Regions from separate parts of the Blastococcus sp. SYSU D00868 genome, predicted to be linked through region 2. Evidence: riboswitches for the same ligand, from Rfam matches in the RefSeq annotation. Region 2 holds a riboswitch; each other region holds the start of a gene.
The links. Region 2 has a riboswitch for cyclic di-AMP ahead of ACI79F_RS17520 (NlpC/P60 family protein). Riboswitches for the same ligand answer to the same signal wherever they lie in the genome.

Region 1: linked by a shared signal. The riboswitch ahead of ACI79F_RS11195 (NlpC/P60 family protein) and the one ahead of ACI79F_RS17520 (NlpC/P60 family protein) in region 2 are both predicted to bind cyclic di-AMP.
Region 3: linked by a shared signal. The riboswitch ahead of ACI79F_RS10775 (C40 family peptidase) and the one ahead of ACI79F_RS17520 (NlpC/P60 family protein) in region 2 are both predicted to bind cyclic di-AMP.

Annotation. Positions count from the first base shown of each region.
Region 1 covers NZ_JBJGZO010000010.1:68,704-75,779, reverse strand. The annotation lists gene ACI79F_RS11225 (hypothetical protein) at 35-469, shown strand; gene ACI79F_RS11220 (hypothetical protein) at 488-889, opposite strand; gene ACI79F_RS11215 (MFS transporter) at 1,051-2,595, opposite strand; gene ACI79F_RS11210 (TetR family transcriptional regulator) at 2,734-3,318, opposite strand; gene ACI79F_RS11205 (protein NO VEIN domain-containing protein) at 3,600-4,028, opposite strand; gene ACI79F_RS11200 (hypothetical protein) at 4,300-4,668, shown strand; gene ACI79F_RS11195 (NlpC/P60 family protein) at 4,720-5,277, opposite strand; cyclic di-AMP (ydaO/yuaA leader) riboswitch at 5,294-5,444, opposite strand; gene ACI79F_RS11190 (hypothetical protein) at 5,841-6,011, shown strand; gene ACI79F_RS11185 (PHA/PHB synthase family protein) at 6,072-7,076, opposite strand, start outside.
Region 2 covers NZ_JBJGZO010000022.1:54,313-61,388, forward strand. The annotation lists gene ACI79F_RS17505 (AMP-dependent synthetase/ligase) at 1-103, shown strand, start outside; gene ACI79F_RS17510 (glycosyltransferase family 4 protein) at 161-1,294, opposite strand; gene ACI79F_RS17515 (M48 family metallopeptidase) at 1,291-2,556, opposite strand; gene ACI79F_RS17520 (NlpC/P60 family protein) at 2,670-3,668, opposite strand; cyclic di-AMP (ydaO/yuaA leader) riboswitch at 3,787-3,942, opposite strand; gene ACI79F_RS17525 (hypothetical protein) at 4,138-4,446, opposite strand; gene ACI79F_RS17530 (NlpC/P60 family protein) at 4,514-6,259, opposite strand; gene ACI79F_RS17535 (DEDD exonuclease domain-containing protein) at 6,468-7,076, shown strand, end outside.
Region 3 covers NZ_JBJGZO010000009.1:130,187-137,262, forward strand. The annotation lists gene ACI79F_RS10750 (hypothetical protein) at 1-473, shown strand, start outside; gene ACI79F_RS10755 (serine hydrolase domain-containing protein) at 551-1,873, opposite strand; gene ACI79F_RS10760 (DUF3817 domain-containing protein) at 1,913-2,230, opposite strand; gene ACI79F_RS10765 (hypothetical protein) at 2,446-2,988, shown strand; gene ACI79F_RS10770 (DUF2568 domain-containing protein) at 2,969-3,346, opposite strand; gene ACI79F_RS10775 (C40 family peptidase) at 3,506-4,582, opposite strand; cyclic di-AMP (ydaO/yuaA leader) riboswitch at 4,618-4,710, opposite strand; gene ACI79F_RS10780 (hypothetical protein) at 4,952-5,260, shown strand; partial or broken gene ACI79F_RS10785 (YhjD/YihY/BrkB family envelope integrity protein) at 5,377-6,096, shown strand; gene ACI79F_RS10790 (transglycosylase domain-containing protein) at 6,138-7,076, opposite strand, start outside.

The DNA.
Region 1 (7,076 bases), on a different contig from region 2:
GTGACCGCGTGCGCGACGGGGAAACAACAGCCGGGTGGACGACGCCGACCTGGCCGGCCTCCTGCAGGTGCCGGTGCCGATGCTGCACCGCCTGCTGGGCCGCGGCTGGCAGCGCCGGGACGACGTCGTCGACCTGCGCCCCGAGCGGCAGTGGTTCGGCACCGGCGAGCCGGTGCAGGTGCTCATCGGCGCCGACGGCCGCGACCTCGTCCTCGCCCGCCCCCGCGGCCACTGGGACGGCCCGGTCCGGCTGCGCTACGAGCCGGTCGACGACCGGCCGTTCGCGGGCGAGGACCTGCGGCTGCGCCCGGCCGCGCTCAGCGCCGCGGCGCGCGACATCGCCACCCGCCGCCGGCAGTCGTTCCGCTGGTGCCCGACCTGCCGGCTGCTGCTGCCGCCGGAGCACTTCGAGCGCTCGGCGCCGCGGTGCACCGCCTGCCAGGAGATCGTGGACGGCGTCGCGTCCTGAGCTCCCGGCGCCCGGCGGTCAGACCATCCGCAGCTCGTCGTCGTACACCCGCACGGGCACCGGCACCGTCCAGTAGCGCCGCTCCCGGGCGAACTCGACCAGCTCCTGCAGCCGCTCCCCGCCGACCCGGATCAGCCGGAACAGCGCCGGGTCGCCCTGCGCGACGTTCTCCACCAGGTACAGCCACGAGCGCTCCGGGTCGTCCCGGGCCGCGACGTACTGGCTGCACTCCAGCAGGAGCTCAGCGCCGCACGAGGTGGTGCCGCACGCCTTGACCGCGATGATGCGGTCGCCGCGCACCACCCCGTCGGCGGCCTCGTCCCGCCGCGCCTGCCGGCCCTCCGCGAGCTCCCGCTCGATCACGTACTCGATCGCCGCGTCCTCGATCTGTCTCGGTTCGCGCAGCTCGGTCGTCGTCATCGCGGATCCCCCTCCGGCCGACGTCCTCCCGTCCTACACCTCGATCGGGGAAACCGGAACCCGTGAGCCCGGAACGGTGCGACCGGGAGCAGCCGGGAACGGCGACGGCGCCGGCGGCCGGGCGCACCCGGCCACCGGCGCCGCCGCGCCGGAGGTGTCCGTCAGGCCGCGATCGCGGCCTCGGTGGGCAGGTCCTCCTTCTTGGCGCGGATGAGCACGACCGCCAGGACCAACGCGACCGCGAACAGCCCCGCCGCCGTGAAGAACGCGCCCTGGTAGGCGTTCACCGACGCCTGGGCCTCGGCCGTGGCGGCGAAGGCCGGATCGGCCAGGCGCGCCGCGTTGTCCTCGAACCACCCGGTCACCGACGACGCGTAGACCGTGGTGAGGATCGCCAGGCCGAGCGAGCCCCCGACCTGCTGCGCGGTGTTCAGCACCGCCGAGGCGATGCCGGCGTCGCGCTGCTCCACCCCGATCAGCGCGGTGCTGGCCGTCGGCACGAAGGTCGCGGCCAGGCCGAGGCTCATGAGCAGCTCCGCGGGCAGCACGTCGGTGACATAGGCGCTCTCCACCCCGATCCGGGTGAGCCAGAGCATGCCGACCGTGGCGAGCGTGAGACCGACGATCATCAGCGGCCGGGGCCCCACCCGGGGCAGCAGCTGCGACACGACGCCGGCGCCGACGATGATGCCGCCGCTGAAGGGCAGGAACGCCCAGCCGGCCTCCAGGGGGGTGTAGCCGAGGGTCCGCTGGAAGTAGAGCGTCAGGAACAGGAACATCGCGAACAGCCCGGCGCCGACCAGCAGGAACAGCAGGTACGACCCGCCGCGGGTGCGGTCGAGCACCACGCGCAGCGGCAGCAGCGGGTTCGCGGTCCGCGACTCCCAGACGACGAACGCGACCAGCAGGACGGCGGCGACCACCAGGAGCGTGACGGTGACGGGGTCACCCCACCCCGCGCCCTCCTCCGCGGCCTTGGTGAAGCCGTAGACCAGGCTGACGAGCCCCAGCCCCGACAGCAGCACGCCGGGGATGTCGAAGTGCCGGTCGCCCTCGGCCCGGCTCTCGCGGACCAGCGGGATCGCGAGCACGGCCGCGGCCAGCGCGATCGGCACGTTGACGCCCAGCGTCCAGCGCCACGAGGCGTACTCGGTGAGCACGCCGCCCAGGATCAGCCCGATCGCCGCGCCACCACCCGAGATCGCGCCGAAGACGCCGAACGCCTTGGCCCGCTCCTTGGGCTCGGTGAAGGTGATGGTCACCAGCGACAGCGCGGCCGGCGCCATCAGCGCGGCGAAGCCGCCCTGCAGCGCGCGGGCGGTGTAGAGCAGGCCCTCGTTCGGCGCGATGCCGCCGAGGCCGGAGGCGATCGCGAAGCCGACGAGCGCGACGATGAACGCCCGCTTGCGGCCCATGAAGTCGGCGATCCGGCCGCCGAGCAGCAGCAGCCCGCCGAACGCCAGCGTGTACGCGGTGACGACCCACTGGAGGTTCGCGTCGCTGATGAGCAGGTCGGCCTGCAGGACCGGCAGCGCGACGTTCACGATGGACGCGTCGAGGATGATCATCAGCTGGGCGATCGCGATCACCCCGAGCGCGAGCCACCGCTTGGGGTCCGGCCCGTCGGTGACCGGCGGCGCCGGCGGCGGTTGGTCGGGTGCGATGCCACCCGCGGTGGGGGTGACGAGTCCTTCTGGTGCGGACATGGGTGGAGCCGTCCTTCCTGCGCAGGGCGCAGTGCATCGAGTGGTGGTGCGGTGCGGGACGGCCGCCGGTGCGTCGTCCCGTGCGGTGGTGCGCCCGGCGGGTCAGAGCCGGGCCTCGGATCTCAGGTGCGCGGTGCGTCAGGGAGTGGCGAGTCCTGCGCCGGCCCAGCGCAGGCAGTCGCTCACGAGCTGCAGGAACTCCTCGAAGGGCTGGTCGGGGTCCCACGCGTCGACCGCCGTGGTGATCGCGGCCAGCGCGGTGTTCAGGACCAGGGCGGTCCGCACGTCGTCGGCGTCCGGACAGCGCCGGCCCAGCCACTCGCGCAGCTCGGGCTCGAAGCCGTCACAGGCACCGCGCGCCGACCGGCACAACCCCGGGGACTGCTCGAGCAGCCGCTTCTGCAGCGGCAGCCGCTCGGCCAGGATCCGCGCCAGGCCCAACGCGAGGTCGGTCAGCGCGTCCCAGAGTGGCAAGTCGGTACGACAGTTCTCCAGCAGGTTCCGCCACTGGCGTACTTCCTCGGGGTCCAGGTCGAAGACGACGGCTTCCTTGCTGGGGAAGTAGCTGAAGAACGTCGTCCGCGAGACCCCGGCCTCGGCGGCGATGTCCTCCACGCTGACCGCGTCGAACCCGCGCTCGCCGATGAGCCGCAGCGCGGTCGCCCGGATGAGGCGCCAGGCCGCGAGCTTCTTGCGCTCCCGCAGCCCCATGACGGCGGACACGGGACAGCGCTGGGTCTGCGCATCGTCCGCCGATCTCCTCATGGGCGCCGACGCTAGACCCGAACCTGTACCCAGTACAAGTTCTTACTGCGTCCGGGTTTCGACCTCACGTCCTGTTCACCGGGCGCCGGAGCGATCCCGCATGGCGGTGGGGGGCACTCGGACGTTCCGGCAGGTCGGCATCGCCATCGGCATCGCCATCGGCATCGCCATCGGCATCGCCGCGCTCGGGTTGATCGGCGCCGTGCCGGCCTTCTCGGCGGTCCGCCCGCCGGCGGCGGTCAGGAGGCGACGACCGGCTCCTCGCCGAACCCCGCCGGCACCGGGACGGCGTAGTAGCGGCGCTTGGTCGCCTGCTCGAGCATCCGCTGCAGCGGCTCGCCGCCGAGGCGCAGCAGCCGGAACGCCGCCGGGTCGCCCTGCCCGGTGTTCTCCACGACGTAGAACCAGAACCGGTCGGGGTGGGCGCGGGCCATGTCGTACAGCCGCGACTCCAGCCACACGTCCTCACCGCGGACCGAGCCGGGGACCGCACGCACCTCCACGGTGCGGTCGCCGCTGACGACGTCGCCGGGGGTGCGGCTGCCGCGGACGTCGCGGGCCGCCCGGCCCGCCGCCGCCTCCTGCGCGAGGACGAACGCGATCGCCGCGTCCTGCACCGCCGTCGGGTCGGCGGAGTGCTCCACGATCGGGGTGTCGGTGAGGAACATCGCTGCTCCGCTGGGTCTCGGCGGGGTGGACGCAGTGGTCCTACACCCGCCGCCGCGCCGGGAGGCGGGAGTTCGTCGCGCTACGTCACGGACGGGCCCGCCGGGCGGCGCGGCGTCCGCGCGTGGTCGCGCAGCGTCACGCCGGCCGGGCGCCGGCCACCCGGGCGGGGGAGCGCGTCACCCGTCGTCGTGGTCCCGGCCCGGTCCGGCGCATGCCCGCGCGCGGGCGGGGGAGGACCGTCGCCGACAGCACCACCTGGGGGAGGACACCGTGCCCAACGACGTGAACCCGATGCCTCGACCCGGCCTCGCGACCGGGAGCACCTGCTCCCGGCGGGCGGCCGGGCACTCGCCGCACCGGAGCACGATCCTGCTCTGCCACACCGGCGGGCTCGCCGACTGGCGGCCGGTGTTCGTCCTCGGGGTGGACGACGACGTCGTCACGCTGGCCGACGGCGACCGGCTCGCCCGCTACCGCAACCACGCGCCGACGACGCTGGCGCGGGCCGTGGTCGAGGCCGGGCCCGAGGCGCACCTCAACACCCGGTTCGGCTACCTGTTCCTGACCTCGTGGCCGCGCGACCCGGACGCCGTGTTCTCGCTGGCCCCCGCCGACCAGCCGCATTCCCCCTGCGGCTGAGCGCCCCGGGGCCCCGGCCGCGACGGCGCGGACGGGGCTCCGGGGAGGTGCTCACCAGGCGGGGCGGGCCGATCCGACGTAGCCGGGCACCGATCCGGCCCAGACCACCTTGACGGGCTGACCGTAGGTCGAGGCGTGGACCATCATCCCGTTGCCGATGTACATGCCGACGTGGCCGACCGGGCTGTAGAAGAACAGCAGGTCACCGGGCTGCATGTGCCACAGGCTGACGGGCAGGCCGATCCGCGACTGCATGCGCGAGGAGTGCGGCAGGTTGATGCCGGCGGACCGGTAGGCGTACTGGACCAGCCCGGAGCAGTCGAAGCTGTTCGGGCCGGCGCCGCCCCAGGCGTAGGGCTTGCCGACCTGGGCCAGCGCGGTGTCGACCGCCCGCTGGGCCGCCGGGGTCGGCGCGGCGTAGCTCGGCACCGACGCGGGCACCGCCGCCGGGACGGCGGCGGGCACGGTGGCCGGGACGGCGGCCGGCACGGCGTTGGCCGAGGCGACGGACGGGGTCAGCGCGAGACCGGCGCCGGCCGCCAGGGCGACGACGGCGGCTCGGGCGGAGCGGGGCATGCGGGCGTGCGAGGACGTGCGGACGATCGCCATGGACGGCGGGTTCTCCTTGTTCTCCGGATCCGCCTACCGGGTTAGCTGTCGGGTTCGGACGCGGGAATCGCCCGGCCCCGCCCGGACGACGACGTCCGAGCGCAGGCTTCACCCCAGTGCTCACCGTGGGTCCCCGGCCCGGGCGGGCGCTGCGGCCCGTGCCCGGTTCGGCGGGTCCGCCGGGTGTCGCCAGCTCTTCAGCGACGGGTTGTGGCCCCGACGGACGCGATGACCGTAGGACCGCCCCTTCCGCCCCACATCCGGGCGAGCGGGGCCGGACACGCCTGGCGACCGCGTCCGGTTCCGTGGCGTGTCAGCGTCCCGAACCCCGGCCTGACCTGGGCGGACCTGCGCGTATCGAGACCCGCCGGCCCGCGCCGCGCGGGGCGGCACGCCGATCGCCGACACGCCGCACCGGCACCACCCAGCGTCACCGGCCGTTGGGCAGGACGTCGCCGGAGTGCACCCGGCGGTTGATCCGATCCCCGACCGGGCATCGACGGTCCGACGGACCCGAGACGGTCCAGCGACACGACACGGTCCACGACAGGAGGAGATCCCAGATGGCCGGCATGTTCCGGAAGCTCATCGCCTCGGGCGTTGCGGCGAAGCTCGTCCAGGAGGCGCGCAAGCCGCAGAACCAGGAGAAGATCAAGCAGATGATCGCCAAGATCGGCGAGCAGAACAAGAAGCGCGGCGGCGGCGCCGGGCGCGGGCGCGGGCCCGTGCACTGATCGACCGCACCTCGCGCAGCGACCCCCGTCCGGCACCCGCCGGGCGGGGGTCGCTGCGCGTCAGGCGGGCGTGCGGTCGCGCACGTAGAGGCCGGGCGCCGGGTCGAGCACCGGGTGCCGGACGCTGCCCAGCTCGGCCGGCGCCGGCACCCGCGGCCCGGAGCGCACCGCCGTCCAGTCGGCCCACGTCTCCCACCAGCTGCCGATCCGCTCCTCGGCGCCGGCCCGCCACTCCTCGGGGTCGGCGACCGTCTCGCCGCCGACCCAGTGCCGGGCCTTCGGGTTGCCCGGCGGGTTGACCAGGCTCTGGATGTGGCCGCCGTTGCTCAGCACGAACGTGCTCGGCCCGGACAGCAGCCGCGTCGTCCGGTAGCAGCCGCGCCACGGGGTGAGGTGGTCGGTGACCGCGCCGGTGACGAACGTCGGCACGGTGATCTCGCCGAGGTCCACCGGGGTGCCGAGCACGGTCACCGCGCCGGGCTGGACGAGGGTGTTGTCGCGGAAGATCCGCAGGAACTGGTCGTGCAGCCGGGCGGGCAGGTTGGTCGCGTCGGCGTTCCAGGCCAGGACGTCGAAGGCCGGCACCGGCTCGCCCTGCAGCCACTGGTTCACCAGGCCGTCGAAGACCAGGTCGCCGGGCTTCATGAGGCTGAACACCGACCCCAGCGACCTGCCGCCGAGCACGCCGCGCGCCCGCGACACCCGCCGGGCCAGGCCGGTCACGAACTTGCCGGCGAAGGCGCCGATCGGGGCGCGCTCGCCGAAGTCCAGCAGGGTCACGCCGTAGGCGGCGCTGTGCACGCTCGCGTCGTCCATCGCCGCGAGGTGGTTGAGCAGCAGGGTCTGCAGGATGCCGCCGGCGCAGAACCCGACCGTGTTGACGTCGGGGGAGCCGGTGACCTGCCGGACCACCGACACCGCCCGCCGCAGCCGCTCGGTGTAGGTGTCCAGGTCCCAGTGCGCGTGCTGCCTGCCGGGGTTGCGCCAGCTGACGATGAACGTCGAGAAGCCGCGGCCGACGGCGTGCTCCACGAAGCTGCGCCCCTCGCGGAGGTCGAACAGGTA
Region 2 (7,076 bases):
CTTCACCGAGGACAACGGGATGCTGACCCCGAGCCTGAAGCTCAAGCGGTCGGTCGTCCTCAAGGAGTTCGACGCCGAGGTCGAGTCCCTCTACTCCCGCTGAGCCCCGGCCGCCGAGCCCCCGCCACTGGGCCCCCGTCCCGCACCCGCGGGCGGGGGCTCAGTGCCGTCCGGGCTCCAGCAGCTGCGCGAAGGTCTCGGCGATCCGCGTCCAGGACCACCGCTGCTCGACCCAGGCGCGGCCCGCGCGCCCCATCGCCCGCGCCCGCCCCGGGTCGTCGAGCAGGCCACCCACGGTGTCGGCGACCGCCCCGGCCGAGCGCGGGTCGGGCACCACGCAGCCGGTGACGCCCTCCTGCACGGCCTCCGGGGCGCCGCCGGAGGTGCCGGCCACCACGGGCAGGCCGCAGGCGGCCGCCTCGAGGTAGACCATGCCCAGCCCCTCGACGTCGAGGCCGGCGCGCCGGGTGCGGCAGGGCATGGCGAACACGTCGCCCGCGGCGTAGTGCTCGGGCAGCTGCGCCGGCGGCACCGCGCCGGTGAGGACGACGGACTCTCCCAGCCCCCGGTCGGCCACGGCCCGCCGCAGCGCCGCCTCCTCGGGGCCGCCGCCGACCAGCAGCAGCCGGGCGCGCGGGTGCCGGGCCAGCACCCGCGGCCAGCCGGCGACCAGCACGTCCTGGCCCTTGCGGGCGACCAGCCGGGAGACGCAGACGACCACCGGGGCGTCGCCGAGGCCGTAGCGGCGGCGGACCGCGCCGCCGTCCACGGCGGAACTGAAGGCGTCGACGTCCACCCCGGGGGACAGCTGGGCCAGCCGCGCCCGGTCCTGCAGCGCCGGCTCCAGGCGGCCGCGGGTGTACTCGCTGATGTAGGTGACCACGTCCAGGTGGCCGGCGATCCGGCGCATGAGCTGCCGGCCGCCCGGGACGGCGACCCAGCCGGTCTCGTGCCCGTGGGTGATGCCGAGCTGGTGGGTCACGCCGGCCGACCGCAGCGCCGGCGCGATCAGGCCCAGCGGGGCCGCCGCGCCGTAGACGGCGGTGTCGCAGCCGTACCGGCGGGCCAGGTCCACCGCGGCCCGCGCGGTGGACCGGGTGGGCAGCAGCATGCCCGTCGGCCGGCGGACGACCGGGTAGGGCAGGGCGGCGTCGTACTCCTCCCAGCCGGGCGAGCGGGAGGCCAGGACGACGAGCGACCCCGGCGGGCGGCGGGCCAGCAGCGCGGCGACGAAGGTCTGGATGCCCCCCTGGCGCGGCGGGAAGTCGTTCGTGACCACCAGGGTGCGGGTCACGGCTCCCCCGCCCGCAGCCAGTCCTCGGCGAAGGCGACCCGCTGCGCCGACGTCGGGTGCGACCCGAAGAACCAGTGCCACGCCGCCGGCGGGTCGGGGTCGGACAGGTTGGTGGTCGCCAGGCGCTCCTGCATGGCGATGAACGCCCCGGCGTCGCCGGTCAGCTCCAGGGCGTGCAGGTCGGCGCGGGCCTCGATCTGGCGGGAGACGAGGTTCTGCACCGGCGTGGCCAGCAGGGTGCCGACGGAGACCAGCAGCAGCGCCAGCGGCACGACGCGCGCGTCCGCCGGCGACCGGGCCCCGGCCCGGCGCAGCAGCGGGGTCCAGGTGAGCAGCCAGCCGAGCCCGGCGACGGCGGCGGCCGCGCCGAGCGCGCCCATCAGCGTCCCGGTGAGGACGTCGTCGGTGGCCACGTGCCCCAGCTCGTGGGCGACGATCGACTCGATCTCGTCGTCGGGCAGCTGGGTCAGCAGCGTGTCGTAGAGGACGATCCGGCGGGTGCTGCCGAAGCCGGACACGTAGGCGTTCAGGGACGTCGTCCGGCGGGAGGCGTCGGAGACCAGCACGTCCTCGACCGGGGTGCCGTTCTCCTCGGCCAGCTCGAGCAGGTCGGTGCGCAGCTGGCCGGCCGGCAGCGGCTCGAAGCTGTTGAACGCCGGCTCGATGACCACCGGGTAGAGGAACGAGCCGACGACGACGAGGGCGGCGGCCGCGCCGGCCGCCCACGCCCACCAGGTGCGCGGCGCGCGGCGGGCCAGCCAGACGAGCACCAGCAGGGCCAGCGCCGTCAGCGCCGCGTCGATCGCCAGGGAGACCGCGACGTCGCGCAGCCACAGCGGCCAGCTGCGGGTCGACAGCCCGTAGCGGTGGCGCACCACCTCGCCGTAGACGCCGATCGGCAGGGTGACCAGCCGGCCGACCGCCATGAGCGCCAGCGTCCCGAGCAGCACCTGCCAGGCCCACCCCCCGCCCAGCGGCCGGGCGACGGCCTGCACCAGCCGGGCGCCCAGCCGGGTGAGCCCGAGCACGGCCGCGACGGCCAGCCCCAGCACCAGCGAGGCCAGCGATGCCGGCCGGATCGCCGCGGCGAAGGACTCGGCCCGCTCCACGGCCGCGGCGGGCAGCCCGGCGCCGGGGTCGGGGGGCGTGGGGCCGCCCGGGAGGTCGGGCAGCAGGGACCACGGCGTCCGCAGGACGACGACGAGGACGAAGGCCGCACCGAGGACGACCGCGGCCACGAGCGCGGCCCGGCGGGCGGACACGCCCCCGAGCTTAGAAGGAACGGGCCGGTGACCCGAGAGGGTCACCGGCCCGTGGCTCCCTCGCAGGGGCCCACCGCGAGCCTGCGCGCGGTGGGGGCGAGGGGGTTCCTCGTTCAGACGATGCGGCGCATGGCGGTGATCCCGCCCATCGAGTCGACGCCGACCACCTTCACCGGCTGGCCGGAGGTGGAGGCGTGCACCATCTGGCCGTTGCCGACGTACATCGAGACGTGGCTGACCGGGCTGTAGTAGAAGATCAGGTCGCCCGGCTGCAGCTCGGAACGCGAGACGGCGGTGCCCATCTGCGACTGCATGCGGCTGGAGTGCGGCAGGCTGACGCCGGCCGCGGCGTAGGCGTACTGCGTGAGGCCGGAGCAGTCGAAGGAGTTCGGCCCACCGGCGCCCCACACGTAGGGGTCGCCGACCTGGGCCAGGGCGGTGTCGACGGCGACCTGCGCGGCGCCGCTGGCGGCCACCGGACGGGCCACCGCGGCCGGCGCCACGGCCTGGCCGGTGTGGGCCACCTGCGCCTGCTGCACCTGCTGCCGCTGCTCGGCGGTCAGCCGGTCGTACTGCGCCCGGTAGTCGGCGATGTCCGACTCCAGCCGGTCCTCCTGGGCGCTGAGGTCGTCCAGCGTCTGCTGGGCGGCGGCCTCGGCGGCGTCGGCGTCGGCCTGCGCCTGCGCGGCCTCCTCGGCGGCCGCCGACACGTCGGCGAGGACCCCGGTGGTGTGCCCGGCGATCTGGTCGAGCATCGCGAGGCTGCTGACGAAGTCCTCGGCCGAGTCGCTGGTCATCAGCAGGTCCAACGTGGCCAGGCTGTCGTCGGCGCCGGTGTAGGCGCTGCGGGCGACCTGGCGGATCTGCCCGTCCAGCGCATCCAGCTGCGCCGCGGTCTGCTCGACCTGCTCGCGGGCCTCGGCGACGGCGAGCTGCTGCAGGGCGAGGACCTCGCGGGCCTCGTTGACCTGCTCGGCGACGACCTCGAGCTGGTGGTCGGCCTCGGCGACGAGCTGGGCGGCCTGCTCCGGCGTGGTCGCCGTCGTCGGGTCCGCGGCGGCCGTGCCCGGCAGGGCGGTGATCGTCAGGGCGGCGGTGGTCCCCAGGAGCACCCCGCGGCCGAGCCGGCGGGAGCGGGAGGTGCGGTACCCGGCGGGGGATCCGGGGGGGAGCTGTTCTCGTGCATGCCCCAGGGCGGGGCGAGGCGTCGCCACGGTCGGCGGCTCTCCGTTCTTCCTCAGCAACCGCCTACCGAGTTAGCTGACGGGTTCGGGCTGGGAAGACGTGCCCTATCTCCGCACGCCGCGAACGGCGCACGGGAGAACTCACCCCAGTGCTGCGGTGGGTCCCCGGCTCACCTCGACCCCGACGCCGCCTGCGAGGCGACGCCGACACCTGCGGTGACTCGGCGGTGTCCGGCCGAGGTCACCCCGGATCAGGTGACGACCTCCCGGTCGGACGCGCTCACCGTACGGACGTGATGCAGTTGTGACAAACGTGACCTGCGGGTTCTGTGGGAATTGCCACGATCCGCAGGCCCGTCACTGCGCTCGGTCACCGACACGGCGGCCCCGGGCACCGTCAGCCGATGCGCCGCGAGCCACCGGGCTCCTCCCCGGATGCCGGCCGGTGCCGCAGCGGGGGCACCAGACCGCCCTCGGCGAGGGCGCGGACGGCGCGCCGCTCCACCTCGTCCAGCTCCACGACCACGCCGGGGCCGGCGGCTCCGGTCGCGGTCTCCTCCTCGGCCGGGCGCGCCGCCCGGCGGGTCCTCGGCACCACGGCCGGGTCGGTGCCCTGCCACCCCGGTGGGGCTCCCAGCAGCACCGTGACCACGCAGTCGGCGCAGCCGGTACCGCGGGCGGTGCAGGTGTCGCAGTCGATGAGCATGGCCGCTCTCCTCCCGGTCCTCTCGTCGGTCTGGCGCGAACGTAGGCACGCCCACCGACAGTTCCGGTCAGGTGCCGGCGAACTCCCAGTGCCAGGGCTCCTCGCGGCCGTTGCCGGGGTCGGCCCAGGTCGGGTGCAGCCAGCCGAACCGGCCCGCGTTGGCGACCATCCACTGGTACTGCGGGGTGCCGAAGGTCTGGATGCCGCCGCAGAGGTCGACCGCCAGCCCCCAGCCGTGGTTGCTGGTGCCGGGGACGGCGGCCAGCGCCGGCTTCTGCCCGTACAGCCGCACCTGGCTGGCGTAGGTGCGGTAGGAGTCGGTGATGCAGATCGGCGTCCCGAACGCGGCCGCGAAGGCCGAGCTCATCGCGCGGTAGGCCGCCGCCGCGTCGCAGCGCAGCGCGTGCGACCCGGCGCCGATGTCGCACAGCGCGCTCGGCGGGATCAGCCCGTTCGGGTAGCCGCCCCACGAGCGCGCCCCGTCGAAGCTCGGCGGGTAGACGGTGTTACCGCACTCCACCCGCAGCGCACCGCCGGTGGGCCCGGGGGCCGGCTCGGCGGGGCGCTGGCCGAGGCTCGGCCGGCCGATCATCAGGACCTGGTCGGTCGGCAGGGAGCGGACCACCACCGCCCCGGCGCGCGCGTCGGCGGCCAGCATCGAACGGGTGTCGAGGGCCAGGCCGACGTGGCCGAGGCCCGACTCCGGCGTCCCCAGGAAGACCAGGTCCCCGGGCAGCACGTCCTCGGCCGCGATCGGCCGGGTGATCGCGAACAGGCCGGCCTGGTCGGCCGGCAGCTCCACCCCGGCGGCCCGGTAGGCCGACTGCACCAGCGACCCGCAGTCGTAGGACTCCGGCCCGGCGGTGCCCGGCGCGTACGGCAGGCTCAGCTGGTCCATCGCCGTGCTGACCGCCGTGAGCACCTCGCGCGGGAGCACCAGCAGCGACGTCGGCTGGCGCGGCAGCTGGGCGGCGCCGGCCTGGGCGCCCCCGGTGGCCGAGCCGACCGGCACCAGCCCGCCGGGCAGCCCCGCGGCGGGGTCGAGCAGCTCGGCGGCCGGCGGCGCGGCGACCCCGGCCGCCACGAGCTCGTCGAGGTAGGCGCGCCAGTTGGCCGCGGTCTGCTCGTTGACGCGGACCTGCTCGGACTGCAGCTGGGCCAGCTGCCGGTCCACGTCGCCCAGCGCGGCGTCCAGCTCGCTGGTCACCGCCGAGGCGGCGTCCTCCAGCGCCTGGACCTCCGCCGCGACCTGGTCGGCGCGCGCCTGCGCCTGCGCGAGGGCGGCCGCGGCGCGGTCGCGCTCGGCCACCGCCGCCTGCCGCTGCCGCTCGGCCGCGGTCACCACCTCGGCGGCGTGCGCGTCCACCGCCTCCAGGTAGCCCAGCGCCGTGGCCATCTCCCCCGGGTCGCCGCCGCTGAGCAGCAGGGTGAGCGGCGTGAGCGCGCCGCCGTCCCGGTAGACCGCCGAGGCGTACTCGGCGACGACGTCCTGGTAGCCGGCCAGCTCCTCCTCGACGCCGGCGACCTCGGCCTCGGCCTGCGCGGCGGCGTCCCGGGCGGCGGTCAGCGCCTCCTGCGCCGCGACGACCTCGCCCTGCCGGGCGAGCAGGTCCGCCTGCACGTCCGCGGCCCGGCGCTGCAGCTCGTCGAGCGCCTCGCTGTCCAGGACGCCGGAGGTGCCGCCGGGCTGGTCGCTCGGGTCGGCCGCGGCCGGCGCGGCGAGCGGGCCGGCGAGGCCGACGACCGCCGTCGCGGCGACGGCGGCGAGCAGCACCGACGGACGACGTGCGCGCCACCGGGAGCGCTGGGGCATCGGTCACCTCTCCTGCGTCGGGGCCGTCGGCGACCCCGCGGCAGGATGGTGTCCCGTCCGCGGCCCCGCCGCCACCCCGACCTGGGGGTTCGCCCGGGCGGGCGACGCCCCCCACCCTGAGGTGGGGCCCCCGCCCGGGCCCCGGCGCCGGCGGGGGTCCCGGCGTGGGTCCCGGAGACTGTCGGTGGGCCGACCTACCGTCCGCCGCGTGCCGCCTCTCCCCGCCACCCCCGCCGGGTGGGTGCCCCGGGCCGGCGCCGGGGGCCGCGACCTGGCGCCCCGCTTCGACCCGGGCCCGCGGTACGTGCAGGGCACCATCGAGGAGCTCGGCACCCCGCTGTCGGAGGTCACCTTCGTGGTGGTCGACCTGGAGACGACCGGCGGCTCGCCGCGGGACAGCGCGATCACCGAGATCGGCGCCGTGAAGGTCCGCGGCGGCGAGGTCCTCGGCGAGTTCCAGACGCTGGTCGACCCCGGCCGGGAGATCCCGCCCTACATCAGCGTGCTGACCGGCATCACCACGACGATGGTCGCCGCCGCGCCGCGCATCGGCGCCGTGCTGCCCGGCTTCCTGGAGTTCGCCCACGGGGCCGTCCTGGTCGCCCACAACGCCCCCTTCGACCTCGGCTTCCTCCGGGCCGCGTGCGCCGAGAACGGCATCCCGTGGCCGGCCGCGGCCTCGGTCGACACCGCCGTCCTCGCCCGCCGGCTGCTCAGCCGCGACGAGGTGCCCAACTGCAAGCTGGCCACCCTGGCGCCCTACTTCTCCGCCGCCACCGACCCCTGCCACCGCGCGCTGGCCGACGCCCGCGCGACC
Region 3 (7,076 bases), on a different contig from region 2:
GCATCAGCCTGCTCGGCTGGACGCTGCGGGGCGCGGCGGCCGGGGCGGCGGCCACCACCGCGCTCAACGCGGTCACCTACGTGGACATGGCCGTCCGCGGCCGCGGCAGCAGCTCGACCCCCGAGCAGACCGTCGAGACGCTCGCCGCGAAGGCGCACGTGCACATCCCCGGTGACGAGGAGACCCGGCAGCACCGGGTCGAGGGACTGGGGCCGCTGACCGGGCTGGTGGCCGGGGTCGGCGTCGGCGTCGTCACCGGGCTGGCCCGGGCGGCCGGGTTCCGCTCCCAGTGGCTGGTCGGCACGCTGCTGACCACCGCGGGGGTGCTCGTGGCGGCCAACGGGCCGATGACGGCGCTCGGCATCACCGACCCGCGCACGTGGTCGGCCACCGACTGGGTCAGCGACCTGGTGCCGCACCTGGTCTACGGTGCGGTCCTCAAGTCGACGATGGACGCCTTCGACCGCCCCTGACCCCGCCGAGATCTGCACACTCGTCGCCATCAGCGGCTGATCCCGACGAGTGTGCAGATCTCGCCGAGGAGTGGCGCTCAGCGCCAGCCGCGCTCGTCGACGCCGCCGGGCACCGGGGCCTCCGGGTCGTAGGGCGTGCGGGTGAACACGAACGTGCCCAGGTCCAGGTGGTCGGGCGCGATCCGCAGCGTCTCGCCGGCGTGGTAGCCGTCCAGGCCCAGCCAGGTGCCGTCCGGGCGCGGCGTGAACCGGCTGGCCCGGCCCGGGCGGCCGGGCAGCGGGGCCAGGTCCAGCAGCCCGGCGCCCACGGCGCGCAGCACGTAGGGCGCCGGCCCCCAGAACCAGACGCCCAGGAGGTCCAGGTCGACCGCCGGCGGGGCCGGCCGCCACTCCTCGACCACCCGGGGCTCGGCGGCCCGCAGGTCGGCCAGCAGCCCCGGCCACAGCGGGAGCATGCCGCTGGTGGTGTTGGCCAGCGTGACGGCGCCGGTGCCCTCCTCGCGGTCGACGAAGACGCCGGCCAGGAAGCCCGGCATCGAGCCGCCGTGGCCGGTGTACACCCGCCCGTCGAGCCGGATCACCTGCAGGCCCAGGCCGTAGGCCGACCAGCCCGGCGCGGAGGAGTCGACCCCGGCGGGCACCGCCATCTCCTCGAGGGTGGCCGGCCGCAGCACGTCGCCGGTGTCGCCGAGCAGGAAGACGGCGAAGCGGGCCAGGTCGGCCAGCGGCGCCCACAGCTGGCCGGCCGCGGCCATCACCCCGGCGTCGTGCTCGGGCTCGGACAGGACGACGTCGGCCCACGGGTGCACCGCGGTGCCCGGGGCGGCCGGGGGCTGCGGGCGCGGCGTCGTCCGGACCATGCCGAGCGGGAGCAGCACCTCGTCGCGGACGACGTCGGCCCACGGCCGCCCGCGGTGCCGGGCGACCAGCTCGCCGAGCAGCCCGTAGCCGAGGTTGGAGTAGTGGAACCGGCGGGCGGCGCCCAGCACCGCGTGCTCCTCGTGCAGCCGCAGGTCCGCCAGCGAGCCACCCGGCACGCGCTCCCACCACCCGCCCGGGCTCTCGGCGGCCGCCCCGGCCAGGTGGGAGAGGAGCTGGCCCACCGTGCGGTCCCCGAGCGGGGTGCCGGGCACGTGCCGCTCCAGCGGGTCGTCGAGGTGCAGCCGGCCCTCGTCGCGCAGCCGCAGCACGGCGACCGCGGTGACGGTCTTGCTGATCGAGCCCAGCCGGTACTGCACGTCGGTCACCGGTCCGGGCACGTCGCCGCGGCCCGCGGACCAGGCCAGCCCGCCGTCCCGGACGACCCCGGCGACCAGCCCCGGGACCCGGCCGTCGCGCTGGGCCAGGGCGGTCCGCGCCAGCAGGGTCCGGGCGGTCGAGGGCAGCACGGGCTCGGGCATGACGGCGACCGTAGGCCACCGGCCGGGCGCCGCCCCGGGTCAGGCCGGGGCGACCGCGCCGAGCCGCCCGGTGCGGCGGGCCCACACCTCGAACACGACCGTGGCGAACGGCGGCACCGAGGCGGCCAGGGCGAGCAGCGTCGTCCCCTTCGACCAGCCGAGCAGCCGCGCCGCCAGCAGGGAGACGACGACGTAGAGGACGAACACCCCGCCGTGGATCGGGCCGAAGACCTGCACGCCCAGCTCGGTGGTCTCGGGCACGTACTTGACGTACATGCCGGCCAGCAGCCCCACCCAGGTCAGCGCCTCGGTGACGGCGACGGCGCGGAACAGCAGGACGGCGGTGCGCGGGGTCATCGGCTCCCTCTCGAGCGGGCGGTCTCCTCCCGGTGCCAACGGCCGGCCCGCCCGCGGGGTCCCCGTCCGGGGGTGTGACCTCCGCGGCAGGGCCGGTCCCGGGGCGGGCGGCGCGCCCTCACCGTCATCCCCCGGCGCTGCTGTCGCGCCGCGACGCGACGGGAGCGCTGCCCGGTGACGGCGAGCTGCTCCCGCGGCGTGGCAGGGTCGGCGGGGTGCGGGGGCTGGCGCGGCGGGAGTTCTGCCTCGTGCTGCTGCGCCGGATGGCCGACGTCCGTCCCGACCTGGTCGCCGAGGCGCTGCCGCGGCTGTCGGCCACCCGCGGGGCCGCGCACGCGGCGCACGCCCGCTGGCAGGCGCTGCACCACAGCCCGCGGGCGCCGCGCGGCCTGGCGCTGCGGACGGCGGTGCTCGGCCCGCCCGACACCTGCGTCCCGCGCCGGCACGGCGACCTGGAGCTGGAGCTGCGGCAGTGGCCGCTGCCGCTGTGGCCGCAGCTGCGCTGGCGGGTGGTGAGCGGCCCGGGCGGCGAGGTCCTGGACGAGCAGCTGGTGCGCGGACCGGACTCGGGCGTCCCGCGGGCGCGGGCGGACCGGCTGCTGGTCTGGCAGCACGTGGTGGACGACGTCGCGGCGGTGCCCGGGGCCTCGCACGTGGGCGCCCCGGCGCCGGCGCACTGGGACGTCGCGCTGCCCGACGGCCGCCGCGCCCGCTTCGTCTGGGGGCTGCTCCAGTCCGTCAGCGAGCCGGGGAGCTGACGGCGACCACCGGCGCCGGCTCCGGCACCACGGGACCGGACAGCACCGCGCTCAGCACGGCGACCACGCCGAGGACGGCGGCCAGGCGGGGCGACCCGCTCGCCCACAACGCGGCGACGGCGGCACCGAAGACGACGACCTTCGTCAGGACGGCGAGCAGCGGGACGTCGACCACCGACCGGGGCGCGGCGAAGAGCCCCCACAGGACGGCGGCCGCCAGCGGCAGCGCCACGGCGAGCAGCACCCGGCCCGCGCCGGCCGGCCCCGCGGCCAGGCCCCAGCGGGACAACACGACCAGCGCCGCCAGCTCGGCGGCGAAGGCGGCCAGCGCCCAGGTCCACTGCCAGGTCTCCACCACGTCGGACTCCCTCTTCTGCGATCACCGTGTCGTTTCGAGAGCAGTGTTCACAGAAGAGAGCGGTGCAGTCAAGAGGGCGGGACGCCGCAGCCCCGGCCGCGCGGGGCGGCCGGGGCTGCGGGTCGGACTGCGGAGGAGCCGGGGAGGGCCCCGGAGGGCTCAGCCGGCGATCCGGCGGCCGCCGGCGTAGCCGCCCATCGAGTCGATGCTGGCGACCTTGACGACGTCCCCGGACGTCGGCGCGTGCACCATCTGGCCGTTGCCGATGTAGATGCCGACGTGGCTGACCGGGCTGTAGAAGAAGACCAGGTCACCGGGGCGCAGGTCCGCCCGGGAGACGGCCTGGCCCATCTGGGACTGCATCCGGCTGGAGTGCGGCAGGCTGATCCCGGCCGCGCGGTAGGCGTACTGCGTCAGGCCGGAGCAGTCGTAGGAGCGCGGGCCGGCGGCGGCCCAGACGTAGGGCTTGCCGCGCTGGGCCATGGCGGTGTCGATGGCGATCTGGGCCGCGTCGCTGCTGGCCACGACCGGGGCCGAGGGGGCGGCCGCCGGGGACTCGCGGTCGTCGCGGCTGGCCGACGTCTCGGCGTGCGCGGCGGCGGAGGCGGCCAGGGCGGCCTGCTGCTCGGCGGCGGTGAGCCGCTCGAAGTCCGCCCGGTACTCGGCGATCTCGGCCTCGAGCGAGGCCTGCTGCGCGGCGACGGCGTCGTAGGTCTCCTGCGCCTGCGCGGCGGCCTGGTCGGCCGTGGCGCGCGCGGCGGCCGCGGCGTCGCTGGCGGTCACCGCGGTGCTCAGGACGCCGTTCTGGTGGTCGGCCACCATGTCGAGCACGTTCACCGCGTCGATGAACTCCTCGGCGGAGTCGCTGGTCAGCAGCGCCGCGAGGGACCCGCCGCTCTGCCCCGTCCAGGCGCTGCGGGCCACGCCGCGCACCTGCTGCTGGGCCGTGGTGACCTGCGCCTGCGCGGCGTCGGCGGCGGCGGTGGCCTCGGCCGCCGTGGCCTGCAGCGCGGCCAGCTGCTCGCGCGCCTCGTTGAACTGCTCGGTCACCGCCTCGAGCTCGTGGCCGCGGGCCGCCATGAGCTCGGCGGCCTCGGCGGCGGTCCCCGGCTCCTCGGCGGCCGCGGGGGCCGGGACGAGCGCCACGCCGAGGGCGACGCCCACGGAGGAGGCGAGGAGGAGCGCCCGGCGGGCGCGGTGCGGGCGCGCGGGGAAGGCGCGCTCAGGGGTCGCCATGGGGAGGCGGCTCTCCGTTTCTCCGACGGCCGCCTACCGGGTTAGCTGACGGGTTCGGGCGGGAGTTCGCCCGGTGCCCGCGGTGGATCCGCGTGCACTGCACCCCAGGACTGCGGTGGGTCCCCGGCCCGGCGTCCCCCGAGGGGTCGGCCGGCTCGACGGCGTCCACGGGGTGTCACCCACTTCAGTGACGGAGCGCCCCGTTGGACACACAGACCGTAAGGGCCGTTATGGCGGCGTGACAATCACCAGCGTGTAATTCGTTCGCTCACAGTGAGCGATCAACGCCACATTGCGAGGGGCGGGCCGGTCTGCTGGCGCCCGGCGCGCGCGGGTTTCAGGAGCTGCCGCGGCGCGCACCACCCCCGCATGCGCATCTCCCGGCGGGCGCTGGCCCGCCCGCTCGTCGTCCTCGCGATCGCCGGCTCGCTCACGGCGTGCAGCAACAGCGGCGGGAACACCGACGTCGACCGCAACGAGCAGGAGTGCGGGACGGCGGAGGACAGCGGGGACTGCGCGGAGACCGAGGGCCCGCCGACCCAGACCTCCGAGGCGCCCGCGTCGTCCGGGAGCAACTCCTCCGGCAGCGGGACGTCGGGCAGCGGGACCTCCGGGGCCACCGAGACCTCGGGGGGCACCGAGACCTCGGGGGCGCAGACCTCCGAGTCCGCCGGCTGAGCGCGGCGCCGGCACCACCGCCGCCCGGGGCCGCGTGGACCCGGGCCCGGGTCGTCGCGGAGGTCCGCTTCCTGACCGCGTCGGTCCGCGAGCAGCTGCACGGCCGCGACCTCGCGCTGATCGCCGCGGGACTGACCTTCTACGCCGGGATCGCCGTCGTCCCGCTGCTGCTGGTCGCCGTCCGGCTCACCGGTCTGCTGACCGGGCGGGCCGAGGTCTCCCGGCTGACCGACCGGCTGACCGAGGTGCTACCCGAGCAGCTCGGCGCGCCGGGGGTGGTGCGCGACCTGGTGGACGCCGGGCTGGGGATGGACGTCCTGGGCTTCCTGCTGGCCCTCGTCCCGCTCTCGCTCTACGGCGAGGGGCTGCGCCGGGCGCTGCTGCGGTTCAGCCGCCGGCGGGACACCCTGACCGGCTGGCGGGGCCGGCTGCTCGGGCTCCCGCTCGTCGTCGTCACCCCGCTGCTGCTGTACCCCCTGCTGCTGGCGGCCGGCGGCATGGCGGAGCTCGCTCCCCGCCCCGGCGCGGGGGCCGCGATCGGCCGGTTCGCGCTCGGCTACTACTCGGTGCTGTTCGCGCTGACCGTGCCGCTGGTGTGGGGCTTCCGCGTCGTGGCGGCCGGCCGGCTGCGGTGGCCGGCGCTGGTCTGCGCGTCGCTGTTCACCGCCGCCTGCCTGTCCGGGTTCCTGCAGGGGTTCGTGTTCTTCCTGTCCCTGCCGCTGGACCTGGGCGCGCCGTTCGGCGGCCTGACCGCGGTCGGCGCGGCGGTCGCCCTGGCCCTGTGGCTGTTCCTGCTGCACCTGGTGCTGCTGGGCGGGTGGCTCATCACCCAGGCCCTCGACGAGCGGCTGGCGGCGGGCCGGGCCGCCCGCCCGGGTCAGCCGTCCGGCGGCAGCGGCTCGCCGGGGGCCACCGGCCCCCCGCCCGGGCCACCGCCCGGGCCACCGCCCGGACCGCCGCCCGGGCCGGGCTCCGGTTCCGGCTCGGGGGCCGGCCCCGGCGCGGGTCCCGGTGGCGGCGACGGCGAGGGCTGCGGTGACGGCGCCCCGCCGCCACCCCCGCCGCCACCGCCGGCGGGCGGGTCCGGCGGTTCGGGCGCGGGCTCGACGTAGTCCGCGCCGTTGCTCACCAGGATGGTGACCACCTGGCCGGGCACCGCCCGGCCGCCGCGCGGCGGGCTGGTCCCCACCAGGGTGCCAGCCTCCTGGGCGCTGTCGACGCGGATCCGGGCGGTCGCGAAGCCGGCGCTCACCAGCGCGGTCTCGCAGGCGCGGACCGACGAGCAGCCGGGCACCGGCCGGGTGTTGCCCCGGACGACGGCCGGGTCCTCGGGCGGGAAGTCGCTGCTGCCGCGCGCCTCGAGCACCGGGGCCATGGCGTCGTGCCAGATCGTCGCGCCCTTGCCGCCGCCGAAGCCGCCGACGTCCTCGTTCTGCTTGGGGTTGAGCACCATGACGCTGCCGGCGATCTCGCGGGTGTAGCCGACGAACGCGACCGAGAAGTTGTCCTGCGACGTCCCGGTCTTGCCCGCGATCTGGTGGCCGGGGACGTAGGCGCGCCGGCCGGTCTGGCCGGCGTAGCCGGGCTCGACGTCGCGGCGGAGCATCTGGTTGAGGGTGTCGGCCACGCCCGGCGGGATCGCCTCCGGGGTGCACCGGTCGCCGATCGGCAGCGGCTCGCCGTCGGCGCCGACGGCCGGCTCGCCCGTCGGGTCCAGCACCGCCGTCACCGGGACGACGTCGCACTGCGTGCCGCTGGCCGCCAGCGTCGAGTAGGCGCTGGCCAGGCCGAGCGGGCTGGTGGCCTCGGCGCCGAA